DNA from 4 places in the Allobosea vestrisii genome. Region 3 is predicted to be linked to each of the others. Evidence: predicted binding sites of a transcription regulator. Region 3 holds the regulator's gene; each other region holds the start of a gene.
The links. The regulator LexA, encoded in region 3, represses DNA repair genes until DNA is damaged. The targets are predictions, from matches to a motif close to TGTTCNNNNTGTGTTCNG.
Positions count from the first base shown of each region.

Region 1: the regulator LexA is predicted to act here: its motif matches at 1,902-1,919, upstream of QO058_RS23100 (PA0069 family radical SAM protein).
Region 2: the regulator LexA is predicted to act here: its motif matches at 2,365-2,382, upstream of recA (recombinase RecA).
Region 4: the regulator LexA is predicted to act here: its motif matches at 3,345-3,362, upstream of uvrA (excinuclease ABC subunit UvrA).

Region 1 covers NZ_CP126307.1:4,702,817-4,707,513, reverse strand. Annotated here, with positions in the region: gene cydB (cytochrome d ubiquinol oxidase subunit II) at 1-376, shown strand, start outside; gene ypfJ (KPN_02809 family neutral zinc metallopeptidase) at 452-1,342, shown strand; gene QO058_RS23105 (hypothetical protein) at 1,347-1,847, opposite strand; gene QO058_RS23100 (PA0069 family radical SAM protein) at 1,964-3,151, shown strand; gene QO058_RS23095 (alpha/beta fold hydrolase) at 3,224-4,117, shown strand; gene QO058_RS23090 (ribonuclease HII) at 4,178-4,697, shown strand, end outside.
Region 2 covers NZ_CP126307.1:997,159-1,001,855, forward strand. Annotated here, with positions in the region: gene QO058_RS04855 (crotonase/enoyl-CoA hydratase family protein) at 1-581, opposite strand, end outside; gene QO058_RS04860 (TetR/AcrR family transcriptional regulator) at 667-1,245, shown strand; gene QO058_RS04865 (hypothetical protein) at 1,285-1,824, shown strand; gene QO058_RS04870 (hypothetical protein) at 1,759-2,277, opposite strand; gene recA (recombinase RecA) at 2,483-3,529, shown strand; gene alaS (alanine--tRNA ligase) at 3,716-4,697, shown strand, end outside.
Region 3 covers NZ_CP126307.1:386,843-391,539, reverse strand. Annotated here, with positions in the region: gene QO058_RS01875 (ComEC/Rec2 family competence protein) at 527-2,071, shown strand; gene lexA (transcriptional repressor LexA) at 2,372-3,103, opposite strand; gene QO058_RS01865 (molybdopterin molybdotransferase MoeA) at 3,207-4,418, opposite strand; gene moaC (cyclic pyranopterin monophosphate synthase MoaC) at 4,415-4,697, opposite strand, start outside.
Region 4 covers NZ_CP126307.1:5,583,643-5,588,339, forward strand. Annotated here, with positions in the region: gene QO058_RS27575 (ParA family protein) at 1-136, opposite strand, end outside; gene uvrA (excinuclease ABC subunit UvrA) at 280-3,243, opposite strand; gene QO058_RS27585 (MFS transporter) at 3,386-4,564, opposite strand.

The DNA.
Region 1 (4,697 bases), 1.6 Mb from region 3:
ATGGACGCCTTATGCCCATCCGCGCATCGCCGAGCGCTGGTTCACGCCCTCGAATCTGTTGCTGCTCTGGCCGTTCCCGGTGCTGACCGCCTTCTGCGGCTACATGGTTTGGAAGCGACTGCACGGGAACCACGAGTTCACGCCCTTCGCCTTCACCATCGCGATCTTCCTGCTCTGCTTCCTCGGCCTGGCGATCTCGAACTATCCCTATCTGGTGCCACCCGGCCTGACGATCTGGGACACCGCAGCGGCTCCGAGTTCGCACATCTTCGTACTGATCGGCGTCAGCTTTCTCCTGCCGATGATCCTGTTCTACACGGCCTTCGTGTACTGGACCTTCCGCGGCAAGGTGAAGGCCGATAGCGGCTATCATTGAGGCCGCCTGCGCAACGGGACTTGAGTTCGGCCGCCGCGTCGCCGACATTGGCGGCGCTGCAACAAGGGTTCGCGCATGCGTTGGGAAGATTATCGCCAGTCCGACAATCTTGAGGACCGGCGTGGCGGGGGTGGCGGCGAATATGCCGGCCTTCCCGGCGGACGCGGCGGTATCGGCATCGGTACCATGGTCGTGCTCGGCCTGCTCGGCTGGGCGCTCGGCATCGATCCGCGCCTGCTGATCGGCGGGGCCGAACTGATCGGTGGCATCGGCGGGCGCACTGCGCCGACGCAGGAGCAGCGCAAATCGGCCGGTCCGCCACAGGACGAGATGGGCCGCTTCGTCTCGGCCGTGCTGGCGCAGAACGAGGATGTCTGGAGCAAGGTGCTGCCGCAGCAGGCCAACCGCAAATATGTGCCACCAAAGCTGGTGCTGTTCAGCGGCGTCGACCGCTCAGGCTGCGGCACGGCGCAGGCGGCGATGGGGCCGTTCTATTGCCCCAACGACCAGCGGGTCTATCTCGACCTCTCCTTCTTCCAGGAGATGCAGCGCAAGCTCGGTGGCGGCGGCGACTTTGCCTATGCCTATGTCGTCGGCCACGAGATCGGCCATCACATCCAGAACCTGATCGGCATCCTGCCGAAGGTGAACGAGATGCGCCAACGGGTCTCCGAGCGCGAATCGAACCAGCTTTCGGTACGGGTCGAATTGCAGGCCGACTGCTTCGCCGGCGTCTGGGCCTATAACATCCAGGCGATGGACCGCATCCAGCCCGGCGACATCGACGAGGCGATGCGCTCCGCCTCTGCGATCGGCGACGACAAGCTGCAGCAACAGGGCCGCGGCGTCGTCGTGCCGGATTCCTTCACGCATGGCTCGTCGGCACAGCGCACGCGCTGGTTCAACACGGGCTTCAAATCCGGCTCGATGCAGAGCTGCGACACCTTCAAGACGAACCAGCTCTGACGGCTCAGCCTTCGGCGCGCTCGCGACGCACGGTGAGCCGGCGCGGCGCACGCGCCAGCCGGCCGGACAGGATTTGCGTCTTGGGCGCCAGGAGCCCGGCCCTGACGTGGCGCGAGCGCAGCGAGACTGCGCCCCATTCGCGCAGCGCCGCGGCCATGCCGCGCAGCGGCATCAAGGCCGGCCGCATCGCCATCGTCAGCAAATGCCGCTCGATGCTCGGCGTCCATTGCGGCTCGGGCAGATCGCCGGCTTCGAGCAGGATGACCCAGTCGCCGCGCGCCTGCGCGACCCCGCTGGACCAGGCCTCGCCGTTCCTGGCCAGATTCTTGGCCCTGACATAGCTGGCGCCGGTCTCGTCGGCGAGACGCTCGATCGCAGCGTCATTTGCCTCGTCGATCACCACGGCATGGCCGATCACGCCCTGCGCGACCGCGGGAATCAGCACGGACAAGGTCGCTGCGAGCGCTTCGACGTCGCGATTGGCCCGGATGACGGCGGTGATCATGGGGGATCAGCTTATGACGCAGTGCAACATGTCGCAATCCTGTCACTTGCATTTTGTTCCTGTTATGTTCACATTCCTTGGTCTCGGATCAACCGATTCCGCCGGGAGACGAAGCCATGCTGCAGGCCAGACCCTCAGCCAGGACGCAACCGCTGAAACGCCGCGACAGCGAGCCGGGAAGCGTCTCGGCGCCGGTGCGGCTCGCACCGGTCGATCCGCTCGCCCATGTCGGCAGCCAGATCGACCCGGAGCGGCGGCGCGGACGCGGCGCGACGATCAATCCCGGCGGCCGCTATGAAGCCGAGACCCGCATCAGCGAGGATGACGGCTGGGGCTCGCTCGGCGAGCTGCCGGCGTTCAAGACCGAGGTCTCGGTCGAGAAGCCGCGGACGATCATTACACGCAATGATTCGCCCGATATCTCGTTCGACCGTTCGATCAACCCCTATCGCGGCTGCGAGCATGGCTGCGTCTACTGCTTCGCGCGGCCGAGCCATGCCTATCTCGGGCTGTCGCCCGGGCTCGACTTCGAAAGCAAGCTGACCGCCAAGCCGGACGCGGCGCTGCTGCTGGAAAAGGAGCTGTCCTCGCCGAGCTACCAACCCCGCACCATCGCGATCGGCACCAATACCGATGCCTACCAGCCGATCGAGAAGAAGCTGCGGATCATGCGCGGAATCCTCGAAGTGCTGGCGAAGTTCAACCATCCGGTCGGCATCGTCACCAAATCGGCGCTGGTGCAACGCGACATCGATATCCTCGCACCGATGGCGGCAAAGGGGCTGGTCAAGGTCGCGCTCTCGGTGACGACGCTCGATCCAAAGCTCGCCCGCGACATGGAGCCGCGCGCCGCTTCGCCCGCCAAGCGGATCGAAACGATCCGCAGGCTGTCGGAAGCCGGCATTCCGGTGACCGTGCTGGTCGCGCCGATCGTGCCAGCGATCAACGAGCACGAGATCGAGCGCATCCTGGATGCCGCGAAAGCGGCGGGGGCGCGCGAGGCCGGCTATGTGCTGCTGCGCCTGCCGCTCGAGGTGAAGGACATCGTGCAGGACTGGCTGGTGACGCATCACCCCGACAAGATGCGCCATGTCGTCTCGCTGATCCGCTCGACCCGCGGCGGCAAGGATTACGATGCCGCCTGGGGCCAGCGCCAGGTCGGTTCCGGCCCGTATGCCTGGATGATCGGCCGGCGCTTCGAGATGGCGGCCGAGCGGCTCGGCTTCAACAGCACGCGGCTGCGGCTGCGCACCGACCTCTTCGTCAAGCCGGAGAAGGAGAAGGCGCAGCTCAGCCTGTTCTGATCGCTCCAGTCTGGGGCATGGCGGCACCGATCGACCTGCTGCGCGTTTCCGCCAGAGGAAGCGGAGGTCGGCATGGACGATTTCAGCAACGAGATCATTGAAACGGAGGAAGCTGCGATATTCCTGCGCAGGATGGGCTCCGGCCCACCACTCCTGCTGCTGCACGGCTTTCCGCAGACGCATCTGATGTGGCGGGACGTGGCTCCGCTACTGGCGGAGGAATTCACCGTCATCTGCGCCGATCTGCGCGGCTATGGCGCAAGTTCCTGCCCATCCTCGACCACCGACCATGTGCCCTACAGCAAGCGGGCGCTCGCCGCTGACATGGTCGCCGTCATGGAGAAACTGGGCTTCAAGCACTTCGCCGTGGCCGGGCACGATCGCGGTGGCCGCGTCGCCTATCGTCTGGCGCTCGACCATCCCGAGCGGATCACGAAGCTCGCCGTGTTCGACATCGTGCCAACAGCCGAAGCCTGGGATCGGGCCGATGCCCGCTTCGCCCTCAGCTTCTGGCCTTGGGCGCTGCTCGCCCAACCGGAGCCCTTGCCAGAGCGGCTCATCGCCGCGGCTCCGGAGGCGATCGTCGACAGCGCCCTCAATGGCTGGGGGACCCCGGCCTCGACGTTCTCACCGGCCGCGCGCAAAGCCTATGTCGCAGCCCTAAGCGATGCCGACCATATCCATGCGATCTGCGAGGAGTACCGGGCGGCTGCCGCAATCGATCGCGAACATGACGCCGAGGACCAGCGAAACGAGCGGCGTATCGCCTGCCCGGTGCTCGCCCTGTGGAGCGCCGAGGGCGCGCTGGCGCAGTGGTATGAAGCCGACGGCGGGCCGCTCGCGATCTGGCGTCGCTGGGCTGACGAGGTCGAGGGCAGCGCGATGGCAGGCGGGCATTTCTTCCCGGAAGAGCGCCCGATGGCGACGGCGGAAGCGCTACGCGCGTTCTTCCTGGACCCGGGCTGAACTGTGGATGTGATCCAGCCGGCGGCAGACCTTCGCGCCATGATCTGGCATAGCGGAGCCATGACCGCCGATTTCAGCCGCGAACAGGCCGCAATGATTGCCGGGCGCGCTCGCGTCGCCGGCGTGGACGAGGTCGGGCGCGGCCCACTCGCCGGCCCGGTCGTAGCGGCCGCCGTCATCCTCGATCCCCTGGCGATCCCGGACGGGCTCGCCGATTCGAAGGAACTCACTGCCCAGCGCCGCGAAGAGCTCGCCGTCCTGATCCTCGCCAGCGCATTGGCGGTCGGGGTCGGCAGTTCCTCCGCGGCGGAAATCGACACGATCAACATTCGGCAGGCGACCCTGCTCGCCATGCGGCGTGCAGTGACGGCGCTGCCGCTGTCGCCCGATCTCGTGCTGGTCGACGGCAACGATCCGCCGGCGCTGGCCTGCGGCTGCGAGGCGATCATCGGTGGTGACGGACTGATCGCCTCGATCGCCGCGGCCTCAATCGTCGCCAAGGTGACGCGCGACCGGATGATGGCGCGGCTTTCGCTCGCTTATCCGGCCTATGGCTTCATCAGCCATGTCGGCTATGGCA
Region 2 (4,697 bases), 610 kb from region 3:
AGCAACTCCTCATGCGGCACGACCGCATTGATCAGCCCCAGCTCGAGCGCCCGCTGCGGCGTGAACGGATCGCCGGTCAGGAGCAATTCCAGCGCGCGCTTGCGGCGGGCCAGCCGTGGCAGGCGCTGCGTCCCGCCGAAGGTCGGCGGCATGCCGAGATTGATCTCCGGCTTGGCGAACATCGCCCGCTCGCTGGCGATGGCGAGCGGCACCGCCTCAGTGACCTCGCAGCCACCGCCATAGGCAAGCCCGTTCACTGCCGCGATCACCGGCTTGCCGAAGGCTTCCAGCCGCGCCGTCAGGGCCTGGCCGCGGCGAACGAAATCGCGCACCGCCTGCTCCGGCCCGGCCGCAACGCTCTGCGAGAATTCGTGGATGTCGCCACCGGCCGAGAAGGCGCGCTCGCCGGCGCCAGTCAGGATCACCGCGCGGATGGACGGATCGACCTCGATCGCATCGAGCAGTTCGAGCATGCGGTCGATCAGCCCGTAGCTCAGTGCATTGAGCTTCTCGGGGCGGTTCAGCGTCAGCGTCGCGATCGCCTCGCGCTGTTGAATCAGGACGGGATCATTCTCGGGCATCGCCTTGGCCTTCTTCCGGTTTCGACCGGTCGAAGCTGCGCTCCGAGCTTGACGATGTATACTACCTGTACGGTATACATGAAGCATGGCCGAACCCGACAAGCCGACGCGCACCCGCATCATCGAGGCCGCCAGCAAGCTCTTCTATGGCGAGGGCATCCGCGCCGTCAGCGTCGACGCCGTCGCCGAGAAGGCAGGCGTCACCAAGCGCACGCTCTATTATCATTTCGAAAGCAAGGACGAGCTCGTCGCCGCCTATCTCGAGGCGCGCGACCAGCCCAATCTCAAGCTGATGGCCGGCTGGTTCGACAAGGCCGAAGGCGGGCTGCCGCAGAAGATCGAGGCGATCTTCCAGAACCTCGCGCGCTCGGCCCGGCATCCCCGCTGGAAAGGCTGCGGTTTCCTGCGCACCGCCGCCGAGCTCGCCAACCTGCCCGGCCATCCCGCCATCAAGATCGGCGCGCGCCACAAGGCCGGCTTCGAGCGGTGGCTCGCCGCCGCATGTGCCGACCACGGCGCCGCCGCGCCAGACGAGCTCGCCCGCCAGGTCGTGCTGCTGATGGACGGCGCCTTCTCGGTCATGCTCGTCCACCGCGACCCCGCCTATGTCGAGGCCGCCGGGCGCGCCGCCGCTGCTCTCGCCGCAGGCTCGTTTCGAGGCTAGCGCGTTGATCAGCACCGGGCTGCGATTTATCGTGCGCCCATGACGCGACGGCCCGTCCTCGCCTACACGTTGCTGCTGATCGTGCAGACCCTCTGCGCGCTGGTGATCCTCTTCCATATCCACACCGCCTTCCGCATCCTGGTTGAGCGGATCGGCCAGCAGCAGACGCTGCCGAGTGAGATTCTGGCGCAGGTCTGTGTGGCGGCGCTGCTCGGCCAATGCTGTTACTGGACGCGGCTTTATCTGCTGCCGGTGCCGCAAGGCTTCCGCAGCCTGCCTCTTGGACATGTCCTGGCGTTCGCCGCCCGTCTCGGGGCGATCGTCGGCGGCGCACTCGCCTCGATCTACTTCCTGCGCCATCTGCCGGAGCTGACGAAACTCTCTGACAGCTTCACCCTGGCCTGGCGCTCCAGCCTGCTCCTCGCGATCGTGTTCGCCGTCTACTGCTACACGCTGGAACTGGAGCGGCTCGCCGCCGCCTGGCAGGCCGAGCCGGAGGTTGAAGTCGGTCCCTCAGGCACGTCGGCGAGCGAACCAGAGCTTCAAGCCACGCAAGCGCTCCCGCGCCGCCTGCCCTAATGCAACTGCCCGCCGCCAGGCTGCGCTCGCCTTGATCCGGCCGATCACCACCTGCCGGATCGCGTCGATCCAGCCCATGATCCGGGCGAACCAGGGAATGGTGAGGAGTTGCGCCCGCCCGGCATGGTAGACGCGCTCGACCAGGAGGAAACCGGCGAGATGGCCGATCACCGTCGTGACGATGCCGGCCGTGAACGCTCCGCGCGCCAGGAACAGCAGGCCGAGCAGCTTCAGCGGCTCGACGATGGCGAAGGGAATCGCGAGAGCGATGAGCGCGCCATAGGGCGGCAGCCGTCCGATCGCCGCCTCGAGCCGCGCCACCAGCCGCAGCGAGGCGAACCGGGCGATCAGCGGCCGGTAGAGCGGCCACAGCAACTCGTCGAGCAGGATGACGAGCCCGACGACGATGTCGAGCGGGATGAGAAGCAGGCGGATCAGGGATTTGCGCATCAAGCCTCACGCTCCTCGGGCCGATCGTATTCGCTTCCCTGATCCACAACCAGCGCGCACTCAAACGAGAACAAAAAAGAACTTGCGAGAGAGAACAAACCATGACCATAGTCGTCTCCATGGCGCGGATTGAGATGTGGTCGCGCCCCTGCCATAAGGAGCGCACGTCGTGAATCAGGCGAATCTCAGGCTCGTGGAAGGCTCTTCGATGGATAAGGCCAAGGCGCTCGACGCAGCGCTCTCGCAGATCGAACGGGCTTTCGGCAAGGGCTCGATCATGCGCCTGGGCAAGAACCAGCAGGCGATCGAGATCGAGACGGTCTCGACCGGTTCGCTCGGCCTCGATATCGCGCTCGGCGTCGGCGGCCTGCCCCGGGGCCGCGTCATCGAGATCTATGGGCCTGAATCCTCCGGCAAGACCACGCTTGCACTCCACACCATCGCGGAAGCACAGAAGAAGGGCGGCGTCTGCGCCTTCGTCGATGCCGAGCATGCGCTCGACCCGGTCTATGCCCGCAAGCTCGGCGTCAATCTCGATGATCTTCTGATCTCCCAGCCAGACACCGGCGAGCAGGCGCTCGAGATCACCGACACGCTGGTCCGCTCTGGCGCTATCGACGTGCTCGTCATCGACTCGGTCGCTGCGCTGACGCCGCGCGCCGAGATCGAGGGTGAGATGGGCGACGTCCAGCCCGGCCTGCAGGCCCGCCTGATGAGCCAGGCGCTGCGCAAGCTCACCGCCTCGATCTCGCGCTCGAACTGCATGGTCATCTTCATCAACCAAATCCGCATGAAGATCGGCGTGATGTACGGCTCACCCGAGACCACCACCGGCGGCAATGCGTTGAAGTTCTACGCCTCGGTGCGCCTCGACATCCGCCGCGTCTCGACACTGAAGGAGCGCGACGAGGCGACCGGCAACCAGGTCCGCGTCAAGGTCGTCAAGAACAAGGTCGCGCCGCCCTTCAAACAGGTCGAGTTCGACATCATGTTCGGCGAGGGCATCTCGAAATCCGGCGAATTGATCGATCTCGGCGTCAAGGCCGGCATGGTCGAGAAATCGGGCTCCTGGTTCTCCTTCGACAGCCAGCGCCTTGGCCAGGGCCGCGAGAACGCCAAGGCCTTCCTCAAGGCCAACCCCGACGTCGCAGCAAAGATCGAAGCGACGATCCGGCAGAATTCCGGTCTCGTCGCCGAGCGCATCCTCGACAATGCCGACCCGAGCGCAGAGGACCTGGACGAGGGTGAGGCCTAAGCCTTCAAATCAAGGCACTGAGTTGTTAAGTCGACGGGCGGCCTTTGGGCCGCCCGTTTCCGTTTTGTGGTCAGCAGCTTGCCGGTACTGCGTCCTTGCGGGCGCTTTCTGGACAGGCGTAAGCGCGCTGACTAGAACCACTGCGCCGGGCCGGCCGGCCCCAGCATGAGCAGAGCCAAGATTGCGATGAGCGGCGTCAACGAGATCAGGTCGACCTTCCTCGACTACTTCAAGAAGAACGGCCACGAGGTGGTGCCGTCGAGCCCGCTCGTGCCGCGCAACGATCCGACGCTGATGTTCGCCAATTCCGGCATGGTGCAGTTCAAGAACGTCTTCACCGGCCAGGAGAAGCGGCCCTATTCGCGCGCCACCACGGCGCAGAAATGCGTGCGCGCCGGTGGCAAGCACAACGATCTCGACAATGTCGGCTACACCGCGCGCCATCACACCTTCTTCGAGATGCTGGGGAACTTCTCCTTCGGCGACTATTTCAAGGAACAGGCGATCACCCATGCCTGGACCCTGGTCACCCGCGAGTTCGGCCTGCCCAAGGAGAAACTGACGGTCACCGTCTACTCCGAGGACGACGAGGCGCATGCGCTCTGGAAGAAGATCGCCGGCCTGCCGGATTCGCGCATCATCCGGATCGCGACCTCCGACAATTTCTGGCGCATGGGCGACATCGGCCCGTGCGGCCCCTGCTCCGAGATCTTCTACGATCATGGCGACCATATCCCCGGTGGGCCTCCGGGCTCGCCCGACGAGGATGGCGACCGCTTCATCGAGATCTGGAATCTCGTGTTCATGCAGTACGAAGAGGCTGCGGGTGGCATCAGGACCAACCTGCCCCGGCCCTCGATCGACACCGGCATGGGCCTCGAGCGCGTCGCCGCCGTGCTCCAGGGCACGCATGACAATTACGGCATCGACCTGTTCGCGACGCTGATCCGTACCATCGCCGACCTCACCTCAGTGTCCTCTGAGGGGCCGATGAGTGCGAGCCACCGCGTCATCGCCGACCATCTGCGCTGCTCCGCCTTCCTGATCGCCGACGGCGTGCTGCCCTCGAATGAAGGCCGCGGCTATGTGCTGCGCCGGATCATGCGCCGCGGCATGCGTCATGCGCAGTTGCTCGGCGCCAAGGACCCGTTGATGCACAAGCTGGTGC
Region 3 (4,697 bases):
CCTCGGCCGGGGCTGACATCCGGCGCCGCCGCTGTAACATGGCTTGCCAGCCGCCGTTAAGAGCCTCCTGCGGGGAGGGGGCTCAGCATTCGCGCGATGGCGATGGGGGGACGGATGCTCTCCTACGGGCCAGACGAGCGCCGTAGCAGGGTGCGTGCCAGCGTGCTGGCTCTGCCGGCGCGCCTGCGACGCGTCGGTGGCTTCGCTTGGCCTGCATCCTTGCCGTTGTACGACTGGGGCGGTCGCATCCGCCAGGCACTCGACATCGAGGTCGAGCGGCGACGCCTGTTCAACTGGCTGCCGGTCTGCATGGGAGCTGGCGTACTGCTCTATTTCCTGGCGGATCGCGAGCCGGACCTTGGCGCGCCCCTGGCCGGACTGGCGCTATGTACGCTCGCCGCTTGGCTGACGCGGCGCCGCCATGCCGTCATGGCGGTGTGCATAGCGGCCGCAGCTGTCTTCGCCGGTTTCGCGGCGGCAGCCTGGCGAACTGCCGGCATCGCCGCGCCCGCGCTCGCGCGGAACCATGTCGGCAAGCTCACCCGGATTCGTCGAGGCGCTGGAGCAGCGCGACAAGGGCGTGCGGATCGTCGTGCAGGTCACGGACCTGCCGGGCATCCAGCTTGCACAGAGGCCGCGGCGGGTGCGCGTCACCACGCCGGTGACGACATTGAGGCCCGGTGACCATATCAGCACGACGGCGCGCCTGTTGCCGCCGCCCGGCCCGGCGCGCCCTGGCGGCTATGACTTTGCCCGCGACGCCTTCTTCCAGGGAATTGGCGCCGTCGGCAGCATCGCCGGCAAGATCGCGCTCACGCCGCCGCCGAGCCCGATGCCGCGCCGGCTTGCTCTGGCGGTCGCAATCGACCAGGCCCGCAACGCGCTGACCGAACGCATCGCGACGAGCGGCGGCGGGCAGGCCGGGGCTATGGCGGCGGCACTGGTCACCGGAAAGCGCGGGCTGATCAACGAAGCGACCAACAACGACCTGCGCGCCGCCGGCATCTACCACATCGTCTCGATCTCCGGCCTCCATATGGTGCTCGCCGCCGGAACGATCTTCTGGCTGGCGCGGGCGCTGCTCGCGCTGTCGCAGACGGCAGCGCTCCATTGGCCGGTGAAGAAGCTCGCGGCGCTCGCCGCCATGGCTGGCGCCACCGGTTACTGCGTCTTCTCGGGCGCCGAGGTCGCGACGGTGCGCTCGCTGATCATGACGCTGGTGATGCTGGGGGCGATCCTGGTCGACCGGCCGGCGCTCTCGATGCGCAATCTCGCGCTCGCTGCGATCATCGTGCTGCTGCGCGAACCCGAGGCAGTGCTTGGCCCAAGCTTCCAGATGTCGTTCGGGGCGGTCGCGGCGTTGATCGCCTTCGCCGAGCGTTGGCAAGAGCGCCCGCCCGACGCGGCGGCCGCGTCCTGGCCCTGGCCACTGCGGCCGCTCTGGCTCTCGGCTGTGGGTATCGTGACCACGACCATGGTCGCGACAGCGGCGACGGCGCCCTTTGGCGTCTTCCACTTCCAGACCTTCAATCCGTTCGGCCTGCTCGGCAATGCGCTGGCGCTGCCCTTCGTCTCGCTGATCGTGATGCCGGCGGCCGTCTTCGGCGTGCTGGCCTATCCGTTCGGGCTCGACTGGCCGGCCTGGGCGTTGATGGGCTGGGCGTCCGGCCTCGTGCTCCAGGTTGCCCATTGGGTCGCCGGCATCGACCGCTCCACCGTCGTGCTGCCGGCCTTCGACTCTCTTGCTCTGATCCTGTTCTCGCTGTCGCTGCTGTGGCTGACACTATGGACGACGGCGCTGCGCTTCCTCGCCGCGCTGCCGCTGGTCGGCGGCCTTGCGCTGGCCTCGGCACCGTCGCGGCCGGACATCCTGATCGAGCGCGACGGCTCGGGCGTGCTGGTGCGTGGGCCGGAGGGGAAGATGGTGCTGGCGGGCAAGCCGAGCCGCTTCGTGCTGACGCAATGGCTGCATGCCGACGGCGATTCCCGGTCGCCCGACGATGCCGACTTGCGCGAGGGGGGCCGCCTGCGATGCGCGCGGCTGCGTCATCCGCCTGCCGGATGGCCGTAGCGTCACCTATACGCGCGACCGCACCGCTTTGGTCGAGGACTGCCAGCGAGCCGATCTTGTGGTGACGTCGCTCTATTGGAGCGCGCCTTGCGCTGCCCGATTGATCGACCGCAGCGCGCTCATGCGCGACGGCGCGACCGCCTATCATGCGGCCCGCGGCGGCTGGCGCGCGCTAACGGCCGACGAGGCGACCCGCCTGCGTCCGTGGACCCGTGCGCGGCCGGAAACGAGGCCAGCACCCGAGCCCACTGCTGTGCCGGTACCCGCGGCTGCGGAGCCCGCACAGGATGCCGAGGTATTTCAGTAACGTCGCATCAGGTTGACGAGGCGGCCCTGGATCTTGACCCGGTCCGGCCCGAGCACGCGCGTCTCGTAGGCGGGATTGGCGGCTTCGAGCGCGATCGAGGAGCCGCGCTTGCGCAAGCGCTTCAGCGTCGCTTCCTCGTCGTCGATCAGGGCGACGATGATGTCGCCTGTATTGGCGCTGTCCTGCTTGCGGATCACGACCGTGTCGCCGTCGAGGATACCGGCCTCGATCATCGAATCGCCGCGAACTTCGAGCGCATAATGCTCGCCGCCGCCCAGCATATCGGCTGGCATAGAGACGCTATGGCTGCGGTCCTGGATCGCCGAGATCGGCGTGCCGGCGGCGATGCGGCCCATGACGGGGATCGAGACGGTGGAGCGTCCGCTCTCCTCGGCGCCCGCGGGGCGCGGCTTCGCCAAGGTGGCTGCCGGTGCCGGCGGGGTCTGGCCGAGCCCGCCCTGGACGATTGAGGGGCTGAAGCGGGCGCGCTGCGCCTGCTGGCCGCCGATGCCGTCCGGCATCTTGATGACTTCGAGTGCCCGCGCCCGGTTGGGGAGCCGGCGAATGAAGCCGCGCTCTTCCAGCGCCATGATCAGCCGGTGGATGCCGGATTTGGAGCGCAGGTCGAGCGCGTCCTTCATTTCGTCGAAGGAGGGCGGTACGCCGGATTCGCGCAGGCGCTCGTGGATGAAGCGGAGCAGTTCGAACTGTTTGCGTGTCAGCATGGTCGCGCCGCTCGCCTCTCGGGCTAGAATCGAAACAAAGCACGAACACCATACCTGTTCGCTTTGTGTTCCGCAAGGCACGCCTTGTCGTAACGCGACCCAGTCAGCGCAGTCGAATGATCCGGCAGGGATCGCCCGCTGTGGCTGCCTCGGCGAAGACCTGGCGGATCACCAGGGCCTCGGCGCGCGACAGGTTCGCCAGCATCGACGAATCCTGCTTGGCAAAGGGCCTGACGCGCCGCTCGCCATCGACGGTTTCGAAAGTGGCGCGCAGATAGTCTTGGCGCTCGTCATTGGCCGGCAGATCGGCGGCGAGGATGGCGGGCTCGCTGCGGTCGCGCTCGGGATCATCGATGCCGAGCAGGGCCTCGACCAGCGGGATGGCAAAGAGATGCCCGCAGACGATCGAGGAGACCGGGTTGCCCGGCAGGCCGAGCGCGACCATGGCGCCGAGGCGGCCCATCATCATCGGCTTGCCCGGGCGCATCGCGATCTTCCAGAAGCCGAGCGCCATGCCCTGCGCCTTCAGCGCCGCCTGGACGAGATCGTGCTCGCCGACCGAGGCGCCGCCGAGTGTGATCAGGACATCGGCCCCGGCCTTGCGGGCCGCCTCGATCTTGCCGGCGAGGTCGGGATGGTTGTCGCGGGCGATGCCGAGATCGAGCGCCGTGCCGCCGGCCTGCTCGACGAGCGCGGCGAGGGCGAAGCTGTTGGAGGCGACGATCTGGTCGGGGCCGACCGGCTCGCCGGGCAGGACGAGCTCGTCGCCGGTGGCGAGAATCGCAACCAGCGGCTTGCGGCGGACGGCGAGCGTCGGATGCCCGGCGGCCGCGGCGAGGCCGAGCGCGGCGCTGTCGAGCCGGCGACCGGCTTTCAGCAGGACCTCGCCGGTCCTGAAGTCGAGCCCCGCTAGCCGGACGAATTGGCCCTGATCGGTGGGTTTGGTGACACGGATCACCGGGCCGCCCACACCCTCTGCATGTTCCTGAATGAGGATCGTGTCCGCGCCCGCGGGCAGCGGTGCTCCGGTAAATATTCGTACCGTCTCGCCAAGAGAAATCTTGCCGGGGAAGCCGCGGCCAGCGGCGGATTCGCCGATGACGCGAAGCTGCGCGCCCCGGGCCAAGTCCTCGCCGCGCACGGCATAGCCGTCCATCGCCGAATTGGCGAAGGGCGGCTGGGTCCTGAGCGCGGCGACATCCTCGGCCAGGACGCGGCCGGCGCATTGCGCCAGCGGCAGCGTCTCGGCAGGCGTCGGGCCGGGCACGCTGTCGAGCAGCGCCTTGAGTGCGACGGGGACGGGGGTGAGGCTCATGCCGATCGCCCTGCGAGCTCATAGGTTCCGGACTTGCCGCCGGATTTGTGCACGAGCTGGATGCCTTCGATATGCATGGCGCGATCAACCGCCTTCACCATGTCGTAGACGGTGAGGCAGGCGACGCTGACGGCGGTCAGCGCCTCCATCTCGACGCCGGTCTTGCCGGTGAGCTTGACTTCGGCGCGGACGCGCACGCCTGGCAGCGCCTCATCGATCGTGAGGTCGACCGCGATCTTCGAGAGCAGTAGTGGGTGGCAGAGCGGGATCAGTTCATGT
Region 4 (4,697 bases), 740 kb from region 3:
TAAGATTGACCTGCGAGTCGCCATCAACCAAGAGAACACGGTGTTCGCGCTGAGCTAACTTCCAGCCGATGTTATAGGCAGACGTCGTCTTGCCGACCCCGCCCTTGTGGTTAAAAAGGAGAATTCGGGTCGGCATCAACTTCTCGCTCTGAGATAGACGGATTTAGACGTGAGCGCTCCAGCTTAGAGCCTGACTACGAAGTGCGCTATAGGTAGCTGGGCTGAGACACGAACAGACCGCTTGGACGGGCCAAAGTCTGTCAGTGCCGCCTTTTCATGTCACTCCGCCGCCTGCCTTGCCCCCTTGCCCTTCAACGGCCGCCGCTCCAGCACCTCCTTGAGGAAGCGCGCGGTGTGGCCCTTGCCGATCCGGACGATGTCCTCCGGCGTGCCCTGCGCCACGACCGTGCCGCCGCCATCGCCGCCTTCGGGGCCGAGGTCGAGGACCCAGTCGGCGGTCTTGATCACTTCGAGATTGTGCTCGATCACCACCACGGAATTGCCCTGCTCGACCAGCTCGTGCAGCACCTCCATCAGCTTGGCGACGTCGTGGAAATGCAGGCCGGTGGTCGGCTCGTCGAGGATGTAGAGGGTGCGGCCGGTGGCGCGCTTGCTGAGCTCCTTGGAGAGCTTGACGCGCTGCGCCTCGCCGCCCGAGAGCGTCGTCGCCTGCTGGCCGACCTTGACATAGTCGAGGCCGACGCGGGCGAGCGTCACCATCTTCTCGCGGATCGAGGGCACGGCCTTGAACAGCGTCTTGGCCTCCTCGACCGACATGTCGAGCACGTCGGCGATCGACTTGTCGCGGTATTTCACCTCGAGCGTCTCGCGGTCATAGCGCTTGCCCTTGCAGACATCGCAGGTGACGTAGACGTCGGGCAGGAAATGCATCTCGATCTTGATGACGCCGTCGCCCTGGCAGGCCTCGCAGCGACCGCCCTTGACGTTGAACGAGAAGCGGCCGGCCTGGTAGCCGCGCGCCTTGGCCTCGGGCAGGCCGGCGAACCATTCGCGGATCGGCGTGAAGGCGCCGGTATAGGTCGCGGGATTCGAGCGCGGGGTGCGGCCGATCGGCGACTGGTCGATGTCGATGACCTTGTCGAGATGCTCCATGCCCTCGATGCGGTCATGGCTCGCCGGATGCTCGATCGAGCCGTTGAGCTTGCGCGCGATCGCCTTGTAGAGCGTGTCGATGATCAGCGTCGACTTGCCGCCGCCCGACACGCCGGTGATGCAGGTGAACAGGCCGAGCGGGATGTCGACCGTGACGTCCTTGAGGTTGTTGCCGCGGGCGCCGACGATCTTTAGCGAGCGGCCCTTCTGCGGCTTGCGGCGCTTCAGCGGGACAGGGACGCTCATCTCGCCGGTGAGGTATTTGCCGGTGAGCGAGTTCGGGTCGTCCAAAATGTCCTGCGGCGTGCCCTTGGCGACGATCTCGCCGCCATGGATGCCGGCGCCGGGGCCGACATCGACGACATAATCGGCGGTCATGATCGCGTCCTCGTCATGCTCGACGACGATCACGGTGTTGCCGAGGTCGCGCAGGCGGCGCAGCGTGCCGAGCAGGCGCTCATTGTCGCGCTGGTGCAGGCCGATCGAGGGCTCGTCGAGCACATAGAGCACGCCGGTGAGGCCCGAACCGATCTGCGACGCCAGCCGGATGCGTTGGCTCTCGCCGCCCGACAGTGTGCGCGAGCCCCGCGCCAGCGTCAGGTATTCGAGGCCGACATCGAGCAGGAAGGTCAGCCGGTCGCGGATTTCTTTCAGGATGCGCGGGGCGATCTCGTTCTGCTTGTGCGAGAGGCGCGAGGGCAGGGCGCTGACCCAGGCGAGCGCGTCCTTGACCGAGAGCTGCGAGATCTCGCCGATATGGCGCATGTCGATCTTGACCGCCAGCGCCTCGGGCTTGAGCCGGAAGCCGGCGCAGGCGGCGCAGGGCGTCTCCGACATGAAGCGGCCGATCTCCTCGCGGGCCCAGTCGCTCTCGGTCTCCTTCCAGCGCCGCTCCATATTGGTGATCACGCCCTCGAAGGGCTTCTTCACCTCATAGGCACGCAGGCCGTCGTTGTAGGCCATGCGCACCGCCTCGGTGCCGGTGCCGAACAGGATCGCGTCGCGGGCGCTCTGCGGCAGCTCGCTCCAGGGCTTGGTGGTCGAGAAGCCGAAATGCTTGGCAAGCGCATCGAGCGTCTGGCCGTAATAGGGCGAGGTCGACTTGGCCCAGGGCGCGATCGCGCCCTTCTTCAGGCTGAGCCCATGATCCGGGACGATCATCTCGGGATCGATCCGCATCTCGTGGCCGAGGCCGTCGCAGACCGGGCAGGCGCCGAACGGGTTGTTGAACGAGAACAGCCGGGGCTCGATCTCGGGGATGGTGAAGCCGGAGACCGGGCAGGCGAACTTGGAGGAGAAGGTGACGCGGCGAGCCTCGCCGTTCTCCTGCTTCTCGTCGGCATATTCGAAGACGGCGATGCCGTCGGCGAGGTCGAGCGCCTGCTCCAGCGAGTCGGCGAGGCGGGCGCCGAGATCGGGACGGATGACGATGCGGTCGACCACCACGTCGATGTCGTGCTTGAACTTCTTGTCGAGAACAGGCGCATCCGGGATCTCGTAGAACTCGCCATTGACCTTGACGCGCTGGAAGCCGCGCTTCAGCCAGTCGGCCATCTCCTTGCGGAACTCGCCCTTGCGGCCGCGGACGACGGGCGCCAGCAGGTAGCCGCGGGTCTTCTCCGGTAGTTCGACCAGCCGGTCGACCATCTGCTGCACGGTCTGGCTCTCGATCGGCAGGCCGGTCGCCGGCGAATAGGGGATGCCGGTCCGCGCCCAGAGCAGGCGCATATAGTCGTGGATCTCGGTGACCGTGCCGACCGTCGAGCGCGGGTTCTTCGAGGTCGTCTTCTGCTCGATTGAGATCGCCGGCGAGAGCCCGTCGATCTGGTCGACATCGGGCTTCTGCATCATCTCGAGGAACTGGCGGGCATAGGCCGAGAGCGACTCGACATAACGGCGCTGGCCCTCCGCATAGATCGTGTCGAAGGCGAGCGAGGACTTGCCCGAGCCGGACAGCCCGGTGAATACCACCAGCTTGTCGCGCGGAATCGCGAGATCGACATTCTTCAGATTGTGCTCGCGCGCGCCGCGCACGGAGATGACGCGGGCGTTCGGATCGGCCGCACGGTTGCGGTCGAACATGTCTTCCAGCGTCGCGGCCTGTTCGGCGAGCGTGGTCTTGCGAGCCATGGTGGTGTCCGAATTGAGCTAAGCCGTACAGATAGGGCAATCGCCGTGCCGTGCCAGTGCGGCCGGGCGGGAGGCCGGCATGAGTAGCACGCAACCGCGGATGTTGCCGCATTGTTCCGGTGCGGTGTGCTGACAGCGGTTGTCAGGAGCGTGGCAGGCTGCGGAAGCGCTGCCGGAGCAGGATCGCTGCGACGAGCATGGCGAGCGCCAGCACCCCGGAGAGGATCAGCGCCGCCGAGGCTCCGTAACGCTCGATAAGCAGCGCATAGCCGAGCGGCGCAGCGGCCGAGAGGAAGAAGCCCGGCGCCAGCAGGCGGCCGACATAGGCGCCATAGCTCCTGGGATCGAACAGCATCAGCGGCAGCGTGCCGCGCGTGATCGTCAGCACGCCATTGCCGGCACCATAGGCAAAGGCGAAAGCGAGTGCCGCGATGGCGCTCGCCCCGCCGGCGAGGCCGACGACGAAGCAGAGCGGCAGCACCAGGCAGGCGACGAGGTTGAGGTCGAACGGGCTGGTGCGGGAGCCGAACAGCACCTCGCCGAGCCGCGCCAGCGACTGGCCGATGCCGCGCGTCGCGCCGATCCAGACCGCAGCAGCGGCGGGCAGGCCGAGCCCGGCGAGGATGCCGATCATATGCGCCGACATGCCGGCGTTGAGGATGCCGGCGAAGGTGACGATCAGCGCGTACAAGATGCCGGCGAAGCGGGTATCCGCCGGGCTGAGTGTGGTGCTGGGTTTCGCTGTGGCCGCACTGGGCAAAGGCCGTGCCGAGCCGGCCGGCAGCGTCAGGTGCAAGGGCAAAGTGAGCAGCGCGAAGCCGGCATAGGCGATGAGCGCGCCGCGCCAGCCGAATTGCTCGGCGAGCGCATGGCCGAGGGGCCAGAACACCGTCGAAGCGAGGCCTCCGAGCAAAGTGATCTGCGCGATCGGCCGTCGCGCCGCGCTGCCGCCGATATAGGCGAGCGCGGCGAAGGCGGCGTCGTAGAGCGTGAGCCGCATGGCGAGGCCGAGGCAGACCCAGGCGGCATAGTAGGCAGGAATCGTCTGCGCAAAGGCGAGGCCGAGGCAGCCGGCGGCGGTGAGCAGCGACCCGGCGCACATCACCGCCCTGCCGCCATGGCGGTCGATCAATCGGCCGACCGCGCCGGAGGTCAGCCCCATCACCAGCAGGCCGGCCGAGAGTCCGCCATGGATGATCGCCTGCGACCAGCCGAGTTCGGCTGCGATCCGCTCGCCGAAGGCGCCGACCAGATAATAGGAGATACCCCAGGAGATGAGCTGCGCCAGCCCGAGGCAGAAGACGGTGCTGCGAGGGATCATGTGGGGCTCATCGGCGGTTGGTCCTGGACAACCGCGGCGGAGGGGAGGCGCCTCCCTTCCCCCCTTGCGGGGAAGGGTATGGGGATGGGGGCGGCCGACCGGGTACAACGCTGCTTGTACTGGCCGGCGGGAT